DNA from 3 places in the Exiguobacterium sp. UBA6309 genome. Region 1 is predicted to be linked to each of the others. Evidence: predicted binding sites of a transcription regulator. Region 1 holds the regulator's gene; each other region holds the start of a gene.
The links. The regulator Rex, encoded in region 1, represses fermentation and respiration genes when NADH is low (regulators of the CRP and FNR family bind a similar motif). The targets are predictions, from matches to a motif close to TTGTGAAATATTTCACAA.
Positions count from the first base shown of each region.

Region 2: B3M90_RS11595 (cytochrome C oxidase subunit II) is a predicted target of Rex. The motif match lies at 4,359-4,376, and genes of this name have one in related genera.
Region 3: B3M90_RS01525 (L-lactate dehydrogenase) is a predicted target of Rex. The motif match lies at 2,732-2,749, and genes of this name have one in related genera.

Region 1 covers NZ_DJTL01000037.1:53,810-60,835, forward strand. Annotated here, with positions in the region: gene B3M90_RS13125 (S8 family serine peptidase) at 1-2,452, opposite strand, end outside; tRNA gene B3M90_RS13130 (tRNA-Ala) at 2,675-2,750, opposite strand; gene tatC (twin-arginine translocase subunit TatC) at 2,855-3,634, opposite strand; gene B3M90_RS13140 (twin-arginine translocase TatA/TatE family subunit) at 3,642-3,839, opposite strand; gene B3M90_RS13145 (redox-sensing transcriptional repressor Rex) at 3,839-4,498, opposite strand; gene B3M90_RS13150 (ATP-binding cassette domain-containing protein) at 4,666-6,567, shown strand; gene B3M90_RS13155 (hypothetical protein) at 6,549-6,989, shown strand.
Region 2 covers NZ_DJTL01000032.1:127,654-134,679, forward strand. Annotated here, with positions in the region: gene B3M90_RS11570 (aldehyde dehydrogenase) at 1-488, shown strand, start outside; gene B3M90_RS11575 (CDP-glycerol glycerophosphotransferase family protein) at 551-1,720, shown strand; gene tagD (glycerol-3-phosphate cytidylyltransferase) at 1,737-2,126, shown strand; gene B3M90_RS11585 (CDP-glycerol glycerophosphotransferase family protein) at 2,179-3,333, shown strand; gene B3M90_RS11590 (Crp/Fnr family transcriptional regulator) at 3,497-4,204, shown strand; gene B3M90_RS11595 (cytochrome C oxidase subunit II) at 4,439-4,552, shown strand; gene B3M90_RS11600 (cytochrome c oxidase subunit II) at 4,565-5,035, shown strand; gene B3M90_RS11605 (b(o/a)3-type cytochrome-c oxidase subunit 1) at 5,037-6,728, shown strand; gene B3M90_RS11610 (response regulator) at 6,828-7,026, opposite strand, start outside.
Region 3 covers NZ_DJTL01000009.1:48,936-55,961, reverse strand. Annotated here, with positions in the region: gene B3M90_RS01545 (1,4-alpha-glucan branching protein domain-containing protein) at 1-1,040, shown strand, start outside; gene rpmG (50S ribosomal protein L33) at 1,145-1,294, shown strand; gene B3M90_RS01535 (5-formyltetrahydrofolate cyclo-ligase) at 1,352-1,897, shown strand; gene B3M90_RS01530 (DUF92 domain-containing protein) at 1,891-2,670, shown strand; gene B3M90_RS01525 (L-lactate dehydrogenase) at 2,836-3,792, shown strand; gene B3M90_RS01520 (GNAT family N-acetyltransferase) at 4,048-4,557, shown strand; gene B3M90_RS01515 (M42 family metallopeptidase) at 4,718-5,755, shown strand; gene B3M90_RS01510 (YqgQ family protein) at 5,739-5,942, shown strand; gene B3M90_RS01505 (ROK family glucokinase) at 6,026-6,976, shown strand.

The DNA of each region.
Region 1 (7,026 bases):
ATCCAACATAAGGAACTGTCAGTTCTGGATTTTTGCTCTTCGTATCGATCAGACGGACGAATCCTTCGACGAAGTAGCCGTTTTTAAAGACTTGTTCAAGCGGAAGCTCGTTCGCCCAGTCAGTCGTGTTCTTCAAATCGACTGACACGCTGACTTTCGTTGAGCTCTTCGGATTAATCGAGACTGAACTCGCTTTCTTCGAGCCGACTGCAAATGAGATCGGGTATGTGCCTATGTTGGCATCTACCGTACCAATCGTTCCTTTTTTGAAGATTCCATTTGCTTCAAGGAAGTTCGATCCTTGTGCACCGAGATCTGATTGAACCGTTCCCGCTAGCTTATACGTCACTTTTTCATTGCTGTAGTTTTTTAAATCAAGCGTGAATGTGAACTTCTCGCCGACTTCCTTCAAGGATGCCTTGCCTTCACCTGACTTTGTCTCTGTGATGACGACTGGTGTCTTCATCGCAGCACGAAGATCCATCAGTCCAGCTCCCTCACGACGTGGGGAGTAGAAGTTGCCTGTTTTCAGTTCTGCGTTGTATTTTCCTTGATCGAGTTGCGGACGCGATGTATTCATCAAGATGTTTTTGGCGAGTTTAACGCGTGTTGCACCAGTGACTTTGAAGTCCTTCGCAATCCGTTGCATGACGAGTGCTGTTCCACCAGCGACGTGTGGTGCTGCCATCGATGTACCGCTCATGACGCCATACTCGTTATCATTAAGCGTCGAATAGATTTTCCCACCTGGTGCCGTGATTTCTGGCTTGAAGTCAAGGCTTGGCGTGACACCCCATGACGTGAAGTCAGACATTTGTCCTGCGACCGGGTTATCGGTTGAGACCGCTTTTCCGTCAAATGTCACTGCGATTGCCTTGCCTTCTTTTGCTTTTGCTTCGAGATCATTCCCGTCCGCGATGCTAAGCGTGACGAGTGGAATCGTCGGATTGTTGAGCGCCATGCTGACGTAATCCCCGTGATCGACTCGACCGCGGACGATGACACCTGCTGCCCCTTGCTTCTCAGCTTCTGCTTGGATCATACCGTAGTTGAAACCACCGTTACGCACGACGAAGACGACTTTCCCTTTGACGTCTTTACCTTCATAGTTCGAAGCTTGACCGTCACCGACATACACGACATCCTTCTTCTCTTTATCGAAGACGGCAATCGGATTCGGCGAATCTTGTTTTTGGTATGCCAAATAACCGGCATCCTGACCGTCGATCGTCAGCGCCATGCCTTCAAGCGTCAATTTCGTATTTTCGAGTGACGCGACTTGGAGCGCCTGGCTCGTCAATCCTGGTGCACCAACGACACCGATATCCGGGTTTGCTGTATATGGATTACCCGCACCATGACCTGCAAACGCCGAGTTACCAGCAGAGATCGCACACAAGATACCGTTGTTCATCGCGTTGACGATTGCGCGTTGTTCTGGAGCATCTGAATTGACGAACGATGCCGTCGAACCGAGACTCATGTTGATGACATCGGCTCCGAGTGCAATCGCATCATCGATCGCTTTAATGTAGATATCGCTGAATGTCGATGGCATTCCTGGATCGTTTCCGAAGACTTTCATCGCGAGGAGCTGTGTTTCCGGCGCGACCCCTTTGATACCACCGTTTGCTTCATCGCCGTTTGCTCCGACCGTACCTGCGACGTGCATCCCGTGCATCGATGCCCCCGCACCTAAGTCACGGATTTCGCTGTCGTGATCGGCATAGTTATAGCCGTACGGTACTTTTTCCGTGAAATACTTTCCTTTTAAACCTTTTGTTTCTTTCGCACTATCGACCTTCGAAGAGGTTAAATCCACCTTTGTCTCTGGACTCAAGACCATGTCTTTGTGCGATGGATCAATCCCCGTATCGATGACCGCGACGACGGTTCCTTCCCCTTTAAAGCCATAGTCCTGCCACGTTTCCTTCGCATTGACCATGTCCTTGCTGTACAGCATGTCTGGCTTGGCACCTTTATCGACGGTTGGGCGCGCATATTCGTGCGCGATATGTACACTTTTGACTCCTTCGAGTTGTTTGATATCTTCGATGTCACCGAACTTCACTTCACCACTGAATCCATTGATGACGGTTGTGAAGCTTTCTTTATATGTAACAGGAATCGCCTTTTTAGCGATAGCTGACTTGACTGATTTTTGGACGCTGACGAGTCGATCCTTGATCGATTCCTTTTCGGCATTGCTCAATGTGCTATACCGCTTGTTTTGAGATTGGGCGATTTGAATCGCCGGTTTTTGTTCCATCTCGATGACGACTCGGACTTTATCCGATTGTTTGTAGTTCTTTTCTTGTCCCGATTTCTTCAGTGAGAGCGCCTGCGGTTTTTGACCCGTCGCTTTGTCTTGCGAGGACAGTGCACCTTGCGCACTGACTAGATTGGAAGACGTCATTAAGACGGCTGCCATAAGTGCAATCTTCTTCTTCATGCGTTCGTTTCCCCTTTTCTGTAAAACCATAGTAGTAATACTAATAAAACAGTTTAACGAAAATTCTGTATTTTTAGTTTAATGAAGTTAATGGAAATAAACAATTTATATTTGTCTATTTTTTTAATTTTTTTCTTTTTGGTGACATTTTATATTTGGAAGGAATTTAACTGGGAACATAAAAAAACTCCTCGAGCACTCGAGGAGTTGAACGTATGAACTTGGTGGAGACTATCGGGATCGAACCGACGACCTTTTGGCTGCCAGCCAAACGCTCTCCCAGCTGAGCTAAGCCCCCATGAATTATCTTTAGTATACGCATCGCTAACTGCTTTATCAATATAAACATAACGCTTTCATAAAAAAGAATTCCTCCCGAAATGGCTGGAAGGAATTCACGATTCATTTATTCAATTCACGCATCAAATCCGCCTGTCGTTCAAGCTCTGCCTGTTGCTCGAGGATCAAGACCTTTTTATACGTCCGCGCGGAAATCAAGATACTGATTTCATAGAGAACGAACAACGGCACTGAGATCATCAAGTGTGACGTCACGTCCGGCGGTGCGATCAATGCCGCAACGACGAACAGCGCGAAATACGCATATTTTCGATTCTTTCGCATGAAATATGGCGTCACAAGACCAAGGCGTGTCAGGAACATCGTCACGACCGGCAATTGGAAGAGAAGACCAAACGGCATCGTCAACCGGATCAAGAAACTGAAGTAGTTTTCGACCCCGATGACTTGCTCGATCCCCAATTCTTTCCCGAGATCCGTTGAGACTTCGAGCAAGAAGGGAAGCAACCAGAAATACGAGAAGGCTACACCAGCCAAAAATAGAAAGAAGATGACTGGAATATACGTCAGTGTTGCTTTTTGTTCCTTTTCATAAAGCCCTGGTCGGACGAATGCCCACAGTTGATACATCCAGAACGGTGACGCTAAAATCAGCGCGATGATGAACGCAAGATTCAAATACAACATTAAAGGATCGGCGACGTTGAAGGCATTTAATCCGATACCGAGCTCTTTTAAGTCCGCTTGCAGAAAACGGACGAGCGGTCGAACGAGCGGAAATGCGACAGCGAACAGGACGACGACGATGAGGAGCGACCAGACAATCCGCTTACGCAGTTCGTCTAGGTGCGACGTCATGCTTTGTTCTTGATCAACCGTCATGATTCAATCACTTCTCTTTCGGTTCGTCCTTTTTATCGTCGTCCATGATGCCGTTCGTGGCATTCTTGAACTCTTTCAATGTTTGACCGGCAGCACGACCGAATTCCGGCAACTTCTTCGGTCCGAAGATGATCAACGCGACGACAGCAATTAATCCGATACTCGCAGGTCCGATACCTAACGTGAGCGGGATAAGGTTTTCCATTATGATTTCACTCCTTCAGCTGATTGCGAATAATGCTTCATGAAATAAACTAACGACTGCAACTCGATCGATAAATCGATGTGATGAACCCGAACGCTCGCTGGCACGTTCAACCGTGCAGGCGTGAAGTTCAGAATGCCTGTCACACCATACTCGACTAACTCATCCGCTACTGACTGTGCGAACTGGGATGGAACCGTCAAGATGGCGACATCGACCTGATTCGCTTCGATTTGTTCTTTCATGTCCGAAACATGATAGATTGGAACGTCATGCGTCGTTGTTCCGACCTTCTCTTCGTCCGCATCAAACGCAACGACTATCCGAGTACTATTATTCTTTAAAAAGTTATAATTTGCAAACGCTGTTCCGAGATGACCGACCCCAATCAAGGCAACATTCGTCACCTCATCTTGATTCAAGGTTTTCCGGAAAAACGTTAAGAGATGTTGAACGTTATATCCATACCCCTTCTTCCCTAGTGCCCCAAAGTAGGAAAAATCGCGACGAATCGTTGCTGAATCAACCTTCACCGCCTCGCTTAACTCAGCAGAAGAGACGCGGAGCTTGCCTGAATTGTATAAACTTTGGATGAAGCGATAATATAGCGGCAACCGTTTTGCTGTCGCTTGTGGAATTTTTGTGTCTGATCCATTCATCCTGCAGTTCCCCCTTCGGCCACATCCATCGTGGCACCCAAATCTTTGCAAAAAGCTTTCTACTCTCCTTGATTGTAAACCACTTCACATAGAGTCACAAATAATATATTCCGCAGGACCTCGCGCTTTTGTTCGTGATAGACTAAAGGGTGGAAGGATGGATGGAAATGATACTCTTACAAGTCAACCAACTCTCGAAATCATTCGGCGTCGAGCCGATTTTAGAAAATATCAAATTGGAAGTACAAGAGCGCGACCGAATTGCGCTCGTCGGTCGAAATGGTGCCGGTAAATCAACCTTGCTCAAAATCATCGCTGGTGAACTCAGTCATGACTCGGGCGATATCATGAAAGGTAAAGATGTCAAAATCGGCTATCTCGCGCAAGACAGTGGTCTCGAATCGAATGAGACGATCTGGAACGAGATGCTGACCGTCTTTGAACATCTGCAAGAACAAGAACGGACACTGCGCCGGATGGAAATCGAGATGGGCATGGAGCACATCTTGAACGACCCGGTCGCTTACGATCGACTTCTGAAGACGTACGATCAAGCACAACATGACTTCTCAGAAGCAGGTGGTTATCAGTTCGAAGCGAATATTCGCTCCGTCCTGCACGGCATGCGCTTTTATCCAGACGATTACTCACGCCGGATCCAGACATTGTCCGGAGGTCAACGGACACGGCTCGCCTTAGCGAAGATGCTCCTGCAAGCACCAGAGCTTCTCATTCTCGATGAACCGACGAACCATCTGGATATCGATACGCTCGCTTGGCTTGAAAGTTACCTCGGTGGTTATCGTGGTGCCGTTCTGATCGTCTCGCACGATCGGTACTTCCTCGATCAAGTCGTCAATGTCGTCTATGAGCTCTCTCGTAATGTCTGTCGTAAGTTCACTGGGAACTATACGAAGTACCTCGAGCAAAAAGCGGCATTGTACGATCAAGAAATGAAACAGTTCGAACAGCAGCAAGAAGAAATCGCGAAGATGCAGGATTTCATTCAACGAAACATCGCTCGGGCGACAACGACAAAGCGTGCTCAAAGCGTTCGAAAACGGCTCGAGAAGGTCGACCGGCTCGACCGACCAGATGGAGATGAACGCAGTACGGTCCTCTCCTTCCCAATCGAAAAACAGAGCGGGAATGACGTTCTTCAAGTCAATCAATTGGCAATCGGTTACGAAGAAGCTGTCTCAAAAGACATCACGTTCCGCTTGCAACGCGGCGAATCACTGGCACTCGTCGGACCGAACGGAATCGGGAAGTCGACGCTCTTAAAAGTCCTCGTCGGTCGTTTACGTCCTCTCTTCGGTGATTTCCGTTTTGGCACCGGCGTCTCGATCGGGTATTACGATCAAGAGCAAGCAGAACTCAATGACCGGAATCGTGTCATCGATGAGATTTGGAACGAATGGCCACTGATGCGCGAACAAGAAGTCCGTTCTGTGCTCGGACAATTCCTGTTCAGCGGCGACGATGTCTTCAAGATTGTCCATGAATTGTCCGGTGGCGAACGCGGACGTCTCGCGCTCGCAAAACTGAAACTCCGGAAGACTAACGTCCTCATCCTTGACGAGCCAACGAACCACTTGGATCTGGATTCGAAGATGGTCCTTGAGAACGCTCTCGTCGACTATGAAGGTACGCTACTCTTCGTTTCCCATGACCGGTACTTCATCGATCGGATCGCGACACGCGTCATCGAGATGAGTGAAGCTGGTGTGACAGAATACCTCGGCGATTATTCGTACTACACAGAGAAGAAGGCTGAACAAGAAGAAATCGCTCGCCTTGAAGCCGAAGAGGCAAAAGCGGCAAAAGTCACGGCATCGAAGACGATCGACAAAGAAGCACAGAAAGAAGAAAAAAAACGCCGTCAGCAAATCGAACAACTCGAACAAGATATTGAACGGCTCGAACAGCGTTCAGCGGAAATCGAACAGTTGCTTTGCGAACCGGAAGTTTTTAATGATATTCCAAAAGCGACAGCGTTATCTGCGGAACGAGACCAGATCGATGTCGATCTACTTGAATTGATGGAACGATGGGAGAACCAACACTGATGCGAACGAAAAGCTTTTTCATCAACCTGATTCAAGGACTGTTATCCGGTATTCTTTATTTCGTTCCGATGTATGCGGACTACGTGTCCGCCTTCATCCGCCCGGATGCCTTTAATGCTGCTCTTCCTTTGTTCCTTCTGATTTCTTGCATGATCGGACTTGTCATCCAGACATGGAGCGGTCTTCTCGTCAGTCTACTCTCTGGACTATGTTGTACGCTTCTAACGACACAACTGTTCGTCGAACTCAATGATCCATTGATCATATCCTATTATGGTAGCGTCACTCCCTTGACTGCCTTTTTGATCAGTTGTGTCGGGGTTTGGGCGCTGGCAATCATTTTTTATTTGCTCGATGGTTATCAGTATAGTAAACGTCACGGACTCGAAGGTTCTTCAAACGAAATCGATCCACAACCTTGAAGTCCGATCGATGAACTAGATACGCGATATGAAAAAA
Region 2 (7,026 bases), on a different contig from region 1:
TAAGCAATTATTTAACGCAAGGAACGATCGAATTCGGTGGACAAGTGGATCCGGAAACACGCAAGATGGCGCCGACCGTCATGACTGGTGTAGTAACGGATGCTCCATTGATGCAAGACGAAATCTTCGGACCGATCCTACCGGTGTTAACATACCGTGAAATCGAAGAAGTTATTACATTCGTCAATGATCGTGATAAGCCGCTTGCGCTTTATCTATTCACAGAGAATAAAGCCATCGAGCATCGCGTCCTTGAGCGAATTTCGTTTGGTGGTGGATGCGTCAATGACACATTGATGCATGTCGCACAGCACCACTTACCATTTGGTGGAGTCGGAGCGAGTGGAATGGGTGGATATCATGGCAAATATAGTTTCGAGACGTTCAGTCATCGGAAAGGAATCGTCAAAAATACGACGGCATTTGATTTACCGTTCCGCTACATGCGAACAAATAGCAATTCCAAATGGATGCGCTTTTTGTTATGATGAGCTGTGATTAATTGACTTAAGAAGGAGCTCTTCACTTGAAAGATCAAGTAAAACAGTGGATGAAACGAACAGGCTTGATTGAACGCGGTCTTCGTACCGTCATGAGAGTCTTTACATGGTTGCCACAAAAACGTAAGCGAATTCTTTTCGAGAGTTTTCTCGGAAAACAATATAGTGACAGTCCGCGTGCCATTTACGAATTGATGCGCGCGATGCATCCGGAGTGTGAGTTGATTTTCAGCAAGCAACGAGGTGTTGCATTTCCACCAAATGTCAAGACAGTAGATCGGTTGACGTTCCGCTGGATTTATTTACTTGCGACGTCACGGGTCTGGGTATCAAACAGTCGGTTACCGAGTTGGTTGATCAAACCGGAAAAAACGTTTTATCTCCAAACTTGGCACGGCACACCGCTCAAGAAACTAGCGCTTGATATGGATGATGTCCAAATGGCGAATACGACAACCGAACGATATAAACAAGGATTTAAGCAGGAAGCAGCAAAATGGTCTAGCTTAGTTTCACCCAATGCCTATTCCAGTTCAATATTTAGAAGGGCATTTGCATTTGAAGGTGAGATGCTAGAAATTGGGTATCCTCGAAATGATATATTTTATCAAGAGGCGCGACATGCTAAAATCAAAGAAGCAGTATATCGCCACTATGATATTGATCATTCAAAAAAAGTCTTGTTGTATGCACCGACTTGGCGAGATAATGCATTCGAAGGTCAAGGGAAATATTCATTTGAGCTACCTTTTTCGCTAAATGAATTTGAAAAGCGATTTGGGGATGAATACGTTCTGCTTGTCCGAATGCACTATTTAGTCGGAAGTCGTCTCGACGTCACTGCTTATCCATCCGTCCGAAATACATCGGACTACCCGGATATCGCGGAGCTCTATCTGGCGTCGGACGCCTTGATCACGGATTATTCTTCTGTCATGTTTGATTTTGCGCACTTATCTCGTCCGATTTTATTCTATACGTATGATTTAGAACATTATCGAGATCAATTGCGTGGGTTTTACTTCGATTTTGAGCAGGAGGCACCGGGACCATTGTTGTCGACTGAAACAGCACTGTTTGAAGAGCTGGACCAGTTAGATAATTGGCATACACGGTATGCGTCAGCATTTCGAGCGTTCCAAGAGACGTATTGTCAATGGGATGATGGACAGGCTTCAGAACGGGCGATGAAGACGATCATAAAGAGAATTCACGGATAAAAGGGAGAGCAGAATCATGAAGAAGGTTATTACGTACGGAACATTTGATTTATTACACTGGGGTCATATCAACATCTTAAAACGCGCAAAAGCAATGGGAGATTATCTTATCGTTGCGATTTCAACGGACGAATTCAATCGTTTGAAACATAAGCAGTCCTACCATAATTTCGAGAATCGGAAGATGATTCTTGAAGCTATCCGTTATGTGGATGAAGTCATTCCGGAAAACAGCTGGGATCAAAAAGTAGAAGATGTGAAGAAGCATAACGTCGACCTCTTCGTCATGGGTGATGATTGGAAAGGCGAGTTTGATTTCTTAAAAGAGCATTGTGAGGTCGTTTACCTTAGCCGAACTGAGGGTATTTCTACGAGTCAGATTAAAACGGAATTAGCTTCGAAGTGATTGAAGAGGAGACCACACGACGACGTGCGGTCTTTCTTCGTAGAAGGGCAGGATGAAAGTGGTTAGAGAAGGAATCGTATGGGTCTATTTATTGTTGTTTCGTATTTGTTATGGTGTCTTTCGGTGGTTACCGCTTCGACCCGTCACTTTATTTTGGATGACATATGGGGATAACGCAAAACCTGTTAATGATCGCTTGGCGCAGGAATTGCCAAATGAGAAACGGTATCTGGTATACGATCATCATTTCATGAAGCAGCCGGATCTGTGGAAGTCAGATCGGACTCTTCGCTTTCGTCGTTTACGATTCGTTCGGTTGGCATATTTGCTTGCGACCTCCCGGACGGTCTTCGTCGATAATTATGTCGCAGAATTTAGTGTCGCAACAACGCGACGAGGAACACGACGTATCCAGCTATGGCATGCGGCAGGAACATTAAAGCAGTTTGGACTGACCTCCTCCAAAAGTCTGTTCGTATCAGAACGGGTACGAAATCGTTTTCGACGTGTCTATCAGGAATATGGTGATTTCATCGTGCCGGGGATGCGTTGTGCGACACAATTCATGGCACCGCATGATTTAAAACGATCTCATTTTAAACCGTTCGGCATGCCGCGGACGGATTATTGGTATGATGAGGTTCAGCGGGAACATCGGGCACTTGATTTAAAAGAACGTTATGTAAAACCCGACCGCCGGATTCTATTGTATGCCCCGACTTACCGCGAATATAAAGGAACGGAAGATCACACGATTCAACAGTTCGAACGACTTGCTCAAGCGGGATGGACGATTCTTGTTAAGTTACATCCGACGATCCGAGCGCTTTCGACCTATCGTTCCGCCCATATACATCTTGTGGATGACACGTATCAGATTAATGATTATTTGCTCATCACGGATGTTCTGGTGACCGACTATTCGTCGATTCCATTTGAAAGCTGTCTTCTTGAGATCCCAACGTTCTTATACACACCGGACATCGACACATATCGACAACTACCAGGACTTGTCGATCAGTATCCGAAACCATTACCGGTGCGACAGACGGAGCAGATGGCGCAATTGATGGAGTGGATCGTGTCTGACGCGATACTTGAAGAGTGCCGTCAGCACATGCAGGAATTCCAAACAAGTTGGTATGATCACCCACCAGGTCAAGCAGTTGAACGAATCGTTCATCATTATTACGGAACAGGTATGTGATACTATATCTGACGATTGCTTTAGTTTTAGAAAGCAGTCGTCAGATACTTTTTTAAAATTAATGTGAAACATTGAACAAAGTTTGACAATCTTTTGAAAATCCATTCTTTTGAACTGTGATGTTCTATACTAAAAGCAGAAGAAAAGGAGAGGAGAAATGGATATGCTGACTTGTGGAACGACTGAAGCGAATACGTTCATCTTATCACCTGAGACAAGAACGTTACTAGAAAGCTTCATGACGGAAACGACGTTCAAAAAGGATTCCATCGTCTGTTGGGAAGGGGAAATGAACGACAAGTTGTTTTATGTGAAACAAGGAGGCGTCAAACTATCGAAGTTGACGAAAAAAGGCAGTCCATTACTCATGTTCTTATATTTCAAAGGGGATCTATTTGGTGAATTTGATGTAGGAGAAGCTTTTCCGAGTTCATACAGTATCGAGACGATGGAGGATAGTATCATCGGTTTCCTCACAAAAGAAAAATTAGAGGAACTCATGAGAAAGGATGGTACTTTTGCGCTTGAGATCATGCGGTGGCAAGCATTGATGCGGAAACAGACGGAGACTAAATTGCGCGACTTGCTATTGTTCGGAAAACCGGGCGCGTTAGCTTCGACGTTACTTCGTCTCATCGCGATGGAAGGGGAACAAGTAGGAGAAACCTACCGTCTTGCAAAACGTCCATCCGATGGGGAGTTTGGTCAATTGATTGGCGCACCGCGTGAAACGGTCAACCGGATGTTCTCCCAGTGGAAAAAAGAAGGTGTCATTTCGATGACGCCAAAAGAAATCATCATTCATGATGCACAATATCTGCGTGATCTGTGTCATTGTGAAGGATGCCCAGCAGGTGTTTGTCGAATTTAATAGATAGTGTACAAACAATTCAAACGTGAAGCAGAATTTTCTGTCTCGTGTATGGATTGTTTTTTTTTTGTAGATGAGTCGTGCCTCCTTCTCTTGTTCAGATGTGAACTTTCTGTGTGTTTTTAGAAAGAAAAGTGCGGATTCTTCACATTTGAAGTGATATATATCACAGTTTTCAAACTTGCTGAATTCTTACAATAAAGACAAGTTCAAAGCAGGAGAGGAGTAATCACCATGGACCAAAAATCAGAATCAAACCTTAAAGGAACATTTATCGCCGTCCTGATCGTAGCAGGTATCATCATTGGGATGTGGAGCTCAATCTTTCTATTATTCTTATCACGGTAAGGGGGAGTCACAATGCATATTCATCGTCTAGAAAAAATCTGGCTGATTTTTGGAGCAGTGATGCTTGGCGTCTTTTTAACCATCATCGGCGTATCCGCTTTTGCATCCGGAAATCAACCGCCATCCGATGCAACATTGATTGATCCGACGAAAGTTGATCAAACGAAACCATTCGACAAGCCAGGACTAAAAAAAATCGATGACGACCGATACGAAGCGATCATCGTCGCACAAGCGTTCCAATTCACACCAAAAGATATGGTCATTCCCAAAGGGGCAACGGTTGATTTTTTGGTGACATCAAAAGATGTCGTCCATGGCTTTGAAATTGTCAAGACGAATGTCAATATGATGGTCGTTCCTGGTCATATCAATTCCATTGAATATACATTCAAGGAAGCTGGCGAGTATTTGGTCGTCTGTAATGAATACTGTGGATCGGGTCATCATATGATGGCAACCAAAATCAAGGTGGTGGAATAAGATGAATGCCATTTCAAAAAAATTAAGACAGTTCGAGATGGAGCGTGGTCTGCCTGCTACCGTCATCGGAATTAAGGAAGCGAAGCTCGCTTTCGCACATGTTAGTTTTTCACTCGTTGCCTTATTGATTGGTGGTTTATGTGGATTGTTGCAAACGATGGTGCGGACAGGTGTCATTCCAGAAATTGCTGGAGTCGGCTACTATGAGCTTCTCACTGCCCACGGGTTAATGCTTGCGATCGTCTTTACGACATTATTCATATTTGGATTACTGTTTTCATTTTTAGGTCAATCCTTTGGACGGTTCGAAGACTTTCCTCGACGTCTCGGGTGGGTTGGATTCTGGTTCATGATCCTTGGTGTCATCCTCGTCACATGGATGGTACTTGCAGGAGAAGCTTCCGTCCTCTATACATTCTATGCACCACTCAAGGCACATCCAGTATTTTATATTGGACTCGTCATCTTCGTCGTCGGAACGTGGATTGCTTCTGGTGCCATGTTCCGTATGTATGCTGATTATAAACGGGAACACCCTGGCGTTCATCCACCACTTCAAGCATACATGAGTATTATGACTGCCTTATTATGGGTGGTTGCGACACTCGGAGTAGCAGCGACGATTCTCTTTCAGCTCCTTCCCTTATCCCTTGGTTGGACGGATAAGGTCGGAATCGAGCTATCCCGGACGCTATTTTGGTACTTTGGTCATCCACTCGTCTATTTCTGGTTGTTACCTGCCTACATCGTCTGGTATACAGTCATCCCGAAAATCGTTGGTGGAAAGGTTTTTTCTGACGCATTAGCACGTATGTCATTTTTATTGTTCCTCCTCTTTTCGTTCCCGGTTGGTTTTCACCATCAATTGTTAGAGCCGGGGATTTCTGCTTTTTGGAAGTATGTCCAAGTCGTTTTGACGTTCCTCGTCATCATTCCATCATTGATGACAGCCTTCTCGATGTTTGCGACTTTTGAGTTGGCGGGTCGTCGGAAAGGGGCGACCGGGGTATTTGGTTGGGTGAAAAAAATGCCGTATCGCGATGTCCGGTTCCTTGCACCGTTCATCGGGATGTTGTTCTTCATTCCTGCAGGTGCAGGTGGTGTCATCAACGCATCCCATCAACTAAACATCATCGTTCACAACACATTGTGGGTTACGGGACACTTTCATATCACGGTCGGTGCCGCTGTGGCACTGACGTTCTTCGGAACAGCCTATTGGCTTGTCCCGCTCTTACGTGGTCGAACGTTAACAGCGGCAATGAATCGTCTTGGGCTTATTCAAACGGCTGCCTGGACGATCGGAATGCTCTTCATGTCGACAGCAATGCATATCTCAGGTCTACTCGGTAATCCACGACGGACGGGTCCTGCCGCCTACTTCAAAGATTCGATCGTCGCTGACTGGATTCCATATCATGTCGCCATGGCAATTGGTGGGACGATTTTATTCATCTCGATTCTATTGTTCTTGTATGCGATGTTCCAACTTGCATTTCGTACACCAAAAGGAACGGAAGAATTTCCGATTGCTGAAACGGAAGAAGAGGCGATGGCAACGCCACTCTTCTTTGAAAATTGGAAGCTATGGATTTTTGTAACGTTCGCTTTGATTGCGTTTGCGTACACAGTACCGATTTGGCATATGATTGAAAACGCCCCTCCAGGCGCTCCGGGATGGAAGCTTTGGTAATCGTTTCGTACAACATCAAAACCCCGAACGGTCTCTGACTAAGAGACGATTCGGGGTTTTTGGCATGCGCTTAAAGAATAAGTAATGAAGGGCTAAATCTTATTTGACGAGATTATGCTTGAAGGCATAGACGACAGCTTGTGTACGGTCTACGACATCTAGTTTTGATAAGATGTTCGAGACATGTGTTTTGACGGTTTTTAAGGAAATGAATAATTCGTCCGCAATCTCTTGGTTCGCCATACCACGAGCCATCAATTGAAGAACTTCCTGCTCACGTTCCGTTAAATCATCATGT
Region 3 (7,026 bases), on a different contig from region 1:
GTCACTTCCAAGACATCGACACGGCACATGTCGCGATGGGAACGTGGGGACGAAAAGGCTACGCGGAAGTCTGGATCAATGAACGGAATGACTGGATGATTCGTCATCTCCATCAACTTGAGAAGAGACTAGCAGGTGTCGTAGCCCGAAATCGTCATCAAGATGCGTTGACTGTCAAAGCAAAGCGTCAACTCATTCGAGAATACCTCCTCGCTGTCTCGAGCGACTGGCCGTTCATCCTCGATGGACAGACGACAGCTCAATATGCTGCGAATCGTTTCCGGGAGCACATCCTACGTTTTGAAGAAACGGAGCGTCGCCTGGATGCTGAGGAGCTGACGGTGGAATGGTTGGATGATCGATATCGCGAATATCCTTTCCTTCAAGATTCAGATATTGAACCGGATGTCTTCTTGACAGCACATGATTACTACGTGGCAGTGAAGCGTGAGAAATCTTGGAATACGGACGCCATCTTGTTGTTCGTCCGACAATATGATGCGTCAGACCGGCCGGCTTCGGAGCTCGCTCGACGACTTGCTGCTGCTGGTGAGAATGTCTATGTCGTCACGGAACATCCAGAAGCGTATCGATTTGAAGAAGGTGTTCATGTTTACGGAGTGCAAGTGACGGGTCTACCGCTCGTTCAGACCTATAACCAACTGGCGGCACTAAATTTAGCATTCTTACGCCAAGCGCAAGCCTTGAGTAAGATCGTTGATTTCGCAGTCATCCACAACTTCAACATGGAGACCGCATCAGCTGCCCAAGCTATCGCGAAGATGAAAGAGTTGCCACTCGTAAGTAACGTCTACGATGTCGAAAGTGAGCGTTCTCCTGATCGTTCAGGTGGTCTGGTCGTTGCCTTAAAACGACTTGAAGGAGATGCGTTGCGCCAATCAGCGGTCGTTTATCTAGAACGAGAAGAGTCACGTCACGGGGTGGAACAAGAGTATCACGTCGAAAAGAAGCCACTGCGTTTTGAAGAGAACCTTGAAAAACCATATCAACACGTGACGAATCCGAAAAAGAACGGATGAACAGTTGCAATTCCTTTCCTTTCTTGGTACGATACTTGAGTATGCTTAACCTTATGTAAAGCAAAATCACTTGATACATCGAGAGCTAGATAGGAGGGAATCCCATGCGCGTTAAAATCACATTAGCTTGCACTGAAACTGGTGACCGTACTTATATCACTAAAAAGAACAAGCGTAACAACCCAGAGCGTCTTGAGTTGAAGAAATACAACCCACGTCTCCGTAAGCACACACTTCACCGTGAAGTGAAATAATTGAGATGGAAGCCGTCACTTCGTGTGATGGCTTTTTTTGTGGAAAGGAAGACAGTCATGAACAAACAAGAAGTACGCCGTCTGATCAAAGAAAGATTAGATGTATTGGAGAATCGTACGGAGAAGGAACGGTTGATTTACGAACATGTTTTGTTGTTGCCTGAGTGGCAACAAGCGACATGTGTCGCGATCACATTAGCTTTTCGAAATGAATGTGATACAAGAATGCTGATTGAACAGGCGTGGCAAGAGGGCAAGACGGTCTTGATACCAAAAGTAGTGGGAGACGAGATGGTCTTTTATGAACATGGACCAGAAGATCAACTTCAAGCAAATCAGATGGGAATTGCTGAACCGACCGCTTCAGCACGTCGGGCTTCACTTGCTCAAGCAGAGCTTTGTCTCGTTCCGGGTCGTGCCTATCGACGGGACGGATATCGTTTAGGGTGGGGAGGAGGCTATTACGATCGTGCACTCGTGACCTATGCAGGATGTAAAGTATCGATTGCCTTTTCCGAACAACTTCTTTCCGATTTTGAAGTAGAAGCCTTTGATATCCCCGTTGACCTGATCGTCACTGATTTAGAGGTCATCCGATGCTGAGCGCGACCATTTTGTTTTGTCTATTGCTTGCTTGGACCGGACGATCTTTTCATTTATTGACGACAAGTGGTGCGATCATGACCCTGCTCGTCGGTAGTGGTGTCTCATTTGGATTTGGATGGCAAGGATTAGTAGTACTCTTACTATTCTTTGGTAGCTCGAGCTTGTTATCGAAGGTTGGACGATCCAGAAAACAATCGGTCGACTCCATCGTTGAGAAAGATGGCGCGCGTGACGGATGGCAGGTTCTTGCGAATGGAGGGGTAGCGTTCGTTGCTGCCTTAGCGTATGCCATGACGATGGATTTTGCGTATCTCTTGTTATTTCTATTCGTCATCGCAGCATCGAATGCTGATACGTGGGCATCCGAAATCGGGCCGCTCTCAAGACGTGATCCGTGGTCGCTCAAAACGTTACGGCGGGTACCAGCAGGGACGAGTGGAGCGATGTCGCTAATTGGAACGGTCGGTACGATTGCAGGAGCTGCATTCATTGCGGTAGCAGCGCATTGGATATTTTCTCTTTCTTTAAGAGACGTCTTACTCGTAACAAGCATCGGTGTACTCGGGAGCCTACTGGATACACTATTTGGAGCAGTAGGGCAACGCGTTTACCGATGTTCGGTTTGTGGGGAATACACGGAAAAGCGAGAACACCATGGTCAACCGACCGTTTACGTTTCAGGCATTCGACTTTTAGGGAATGATGCTGTCAATGTCTTAACAAGTGGTTTAGCGAGTGGAATCGGGTTTATCATCATTCGAATCTGGTAACTGGAAAGTATATGAGTGTGTAATTCCTTATGTTAGGATATTAATGACACAAAATGGACAAATGTGATTAATTTCACATGGTACAAAGAATGTGAAAGATGTTACAATTTATTTGTGAGATAGTTAACAAACTCTTAGGACGAATGAAAGGGTGGACATAACGATATGGAATTACATGCGAAAGTGACACGGGTAGCCCTCATTGGAGCTGGTGCAGTTGGTTCAAGCTTTGCTTATCAGATGTCAACAGCTGGACTTTGTGAAGAACTTGTCATCATTGATGTCAACAAAGCCAAAGCAGAAGGCGAGGCAATGGACTTAAACCACGGAACACCATTTAGCTCTTCACCGATGCGAATCTGGGCTGGAGAGTATATGGACTGCCGAGAGGCGGAGGTCGTCGTCATCACGGCGGGAGCTCCTCAAAAACCAGGTGAGACGAGACTTGATCTCGTCGCAAAGAATGCATTGATCATGAAAGAAATGATTCGTCAGATTATGGATTCCGGTTTTGACGGTATCATCGTCGTTGCTTCCAATCCTGTCGATATCATGGCACATCTGGCTTGGAAGTATTCCGGTCTTCCAAAATCACGCGTATTTGGATCAGGAACGGTACTCGACACAGCACGTCTGCGTCAAATGCTTGGAGAATACTTTCACATCGATTCTCGCAATGCCCATGCCTACATTCTTGGAGAACATGGAGATACGGAATTCGCTGCCTGGAGTAATAGCCGTATTTATGGAAAAACGATTGATGAACTGCTTGCTGAGGACAATCGTTATTCTCAAGCAGACCTTGATCAAATCTATATCAACGTTCGGGATGCTGCCTACCATATCATCGAACGTAAAGGAGCAACTTATTATGCGATTGGACTTGGACTTGTTCGAATCGTGCGTGCCATCCTTGGGAACGAGAACTGTTTGTTGACGGTCGGGGCATATGTAGATGGGCAGTACGGGATTTCCGGCATTCACATCGGAGTACCGGCGATCATCAATCGTCAAGGTGTGCGGGAAATCATTGAAGTCGCGTTGACGGAAGAAGAAATGAAGAAGTTTCATCATTCTGCTGATGTATTGCGTCAGACGCTCGAACCTGTCTTGCAAGGTTAACGGCGCGAAGCATGACGAAAACCTCATAAATAGAGAGCTTAAAAACTCAAATGGTGATCCTGTATCTTAGTGTCCACCTTTGAGTTTTTGTTATGAGAAAAAAGAAGAGGCAAACATCACTACTGTATTTAAGTGAAATTAAAGAGAAAAAATCTAGGTTTTATTTTACTAGAAAAAGGTTAAGTAAGAGATAGAAGCGTTTTTCCGTTATTTTTTGTACGTCATGAAACCCAAAAAAGGAGAGAATCGACAGTCATGTATACTTTTCGAAAATTAACTAAAGAGGATGCAGAACAATACTGGAATCTACGCCTTGAGGGATTAAAGAATCATCCAGATGCTTTCGGTCATTCGTTTGACGATGAACAGCAAACCCCGCTCCGCGAAGTACGAGAAGGTCTAGAAGGAGAACCCGACTCCGATGAGATTTGGCTCGGTATGTTCGACGGCGATGTATTGTTTGGGTTTGGTCAGGTCAAGCCATACGAACTGTCACGTGAGTCGCACAAAGCGATGATTTCCGGAGTATATGTTTCGCCTGAATATCGTGGAGGGACCGGTCGTGCTCTAATGGAGGCCTTGATCGACGAGGCGAAGAAGTTACCAGACGTTGAGCAAGTCATTCTTGCCGTATTATCAGGAAATGAAGCAGCGCAAAGTCTTTACGAATCGCTCGGCTTTGAAGTATATGCCGAAGATCCAGACTCTGTAAAATTAGAAGACGGCACATACCGCGATGATATTTGGATGAAAAAATACGTCTAAGTTCATTATATGGTGTGGACAAAAAGCTGTAGCAAAAAAGTGCTACAGCTTTTTCGCGTAGTGCATATAGGATATCAGTACCGACAAAGAATGAATATTTGTTATCATGAAAACAAAGCGGATAGTACGGTGTAGTCCGATTGAAAGGGAGCGAATGAACATGAAAGAAGTCATACGTACGATTGAAGAGTTGGTCTCGATTCCAAGTCCGACAGGTTCGACGAAAGAAGCGATTACATATGTAGAAAAGCGTTTGGTTGCAGACGGGATCACGTATCGCAAACTTGAAAAGGGAGCGATCTTAGCGACTTTGCCTGGCGCTTCAAACCGTACACGATTGCTGACGGCACACGTCGATACGTTAGGTGCAATGGTAAAAGAGATTTTGCCAACGGGGCGACTCAGTTTATCACAGTTAGGTGGGTATGCTTGGACAGCGATCGAAGGAGAGAACTGTCTCATTCATAAGATGGACGGTCAAACGATTTCCGGTACGATTGTTTTCCATCATTCGAGTGTCCATACGTCACGCGAGACGAATAAAACGGAACGGTCCGCTGATAATATCGAAGTCCGACTTGATATTCGTTCGACGACAGCAGAAGAGACGCGGGTCGCGGGGATTGAAGTAGGAGACGTCGTGACGTTTGATCCGCGTTTCCTCTATACGGAAACTGGGTTTGTGAAATCGCGCCATCTCGATGATAAAGCATCGGTTGCTTTGTTGCTCGAATTGATTAAAGAATGGAAAACCATCGACCTGCCACACACGGTCCAGATCCTGATTTCAAATTACGAAGAGGTTGGGTTCGGTGGAAATGCTGGATTCACGGAAGAAGTCGCAGAATATATCGCGGTCGACATGGGTGCGTTAGGAGATGGTCAGCACTCTGACGAATTCACGGTCTCGATTTGTGCAAAAGACGGTTCCGGTCCGTATGACTTAGAGTTACGTCATCAGCTAACACGTCTAGCACAACGCAATAGTATCCCATATAAAGTTGATATTTATCCGTTCTATAGTTCGGACGCTTCGGCAGCAGTGCGTGCGGGCCATGATGTTCGACACGGACTATTTGGTCCGGGGATTGAATCGAGCCATTCTTACGAGCGAACACATGAGACGTCATTACAAGCGACCTATGATTTGCTACATGCGTATGTAAAGGAGCCGATGGTCGATGAAGACACTGTATGATGTACAACAGTTACTTAAGACGTACGGAACATTCATCTATCTAGGAGATCGAGCATCAGATATTGCGATGATGATGCTCGAACTTGATGAATTGCAAGAAGCAGGCGTTTTAGAGCAACGTCAGTATGATTCAGCAAAACTCATCTTACGACATGAGTTAAAACGTTCACAATCCGATAATGTTTAAGGTTGCGCAACCCTTTGCGCAATACGAGTGTGTCCGTTAAAATGAACAAGTAGACATTATATGAGCATAGGGGAGACAGAGCAATGAAATGGTTACTCGGCATTGATATCGGTGGAACGACAGTGAAGATGGCAATTTTGGATTTGCAAGGCATCATCGTGGAAAAATGGGAGATTGAGACGGTGATCCTGAATGATGGGGCACAAATTCCAGGAGATATTGCAAAATCATTCTTTGAGAAGTGTCAAGAAAGCGATAAACGACCAGAGGATTTCGTCGGAGCGGGAATCGGCGCGCCGGGATTCATCGACTTCAATACAGGTGTCGTCGAAAAGGCGGTCAACATCGGTTGGCATAATTTTGAACTCGTCGGTGAATTCGAACGGTTGACAGGTTTACCGGCAGTACTTGAAAATGATGCAAATGCAGCAGCGATCGGTGAGATGTGGAAAGGTGCCGGTAGTGGCGCAACAGAATTACTCGCTGTCACACTTGGTACGGGTGTTGGTGGTGGTCTAATCACGAACGGACAAATCGTTCACGGTACGGTCGGAATGGCAGGAGAAATCGGTCATATCACGATGTTGCCTGAAGGTGGCGTCCTATGTGGATGTGGACGTAAAGGATGCCTTGAGACGATTGCTTCAGCAACGGGTATCGCCCGTCTTGGTCTTGAGAAACGTAAAGGACAAGAAACACTACTGAATGACATTAAAGCAGTGACGGCGAAAGATGTATTTGAAGCATATGAGAAAGGCGATCGTATCGCAACGGATGTCGTAGAGGAAGTGACGTTCCACCTCGGACTTGCGATTTCGAATCTAGCAAATAGTATCAATCCGGAAATCATCGTCATCGGTGGTGGTGTCTCGAAAGCAGGTGAAACACTGCTTGCACCACTACGTCAGCAATTTGAACGGTTTGCGTTACCCCGTGTCTTTGGATCAACGACGTTCAAGATCGCTGAACTCGGAAACGATGCTGGAGTCATCGGCTGTGCATGGCTTGCTAAGCAAATGTTCTTGAAAAAATGATAATATTCAATTTCAATGAAAGGTTCGCTCCGGCGAATCTTTTTTTTGTT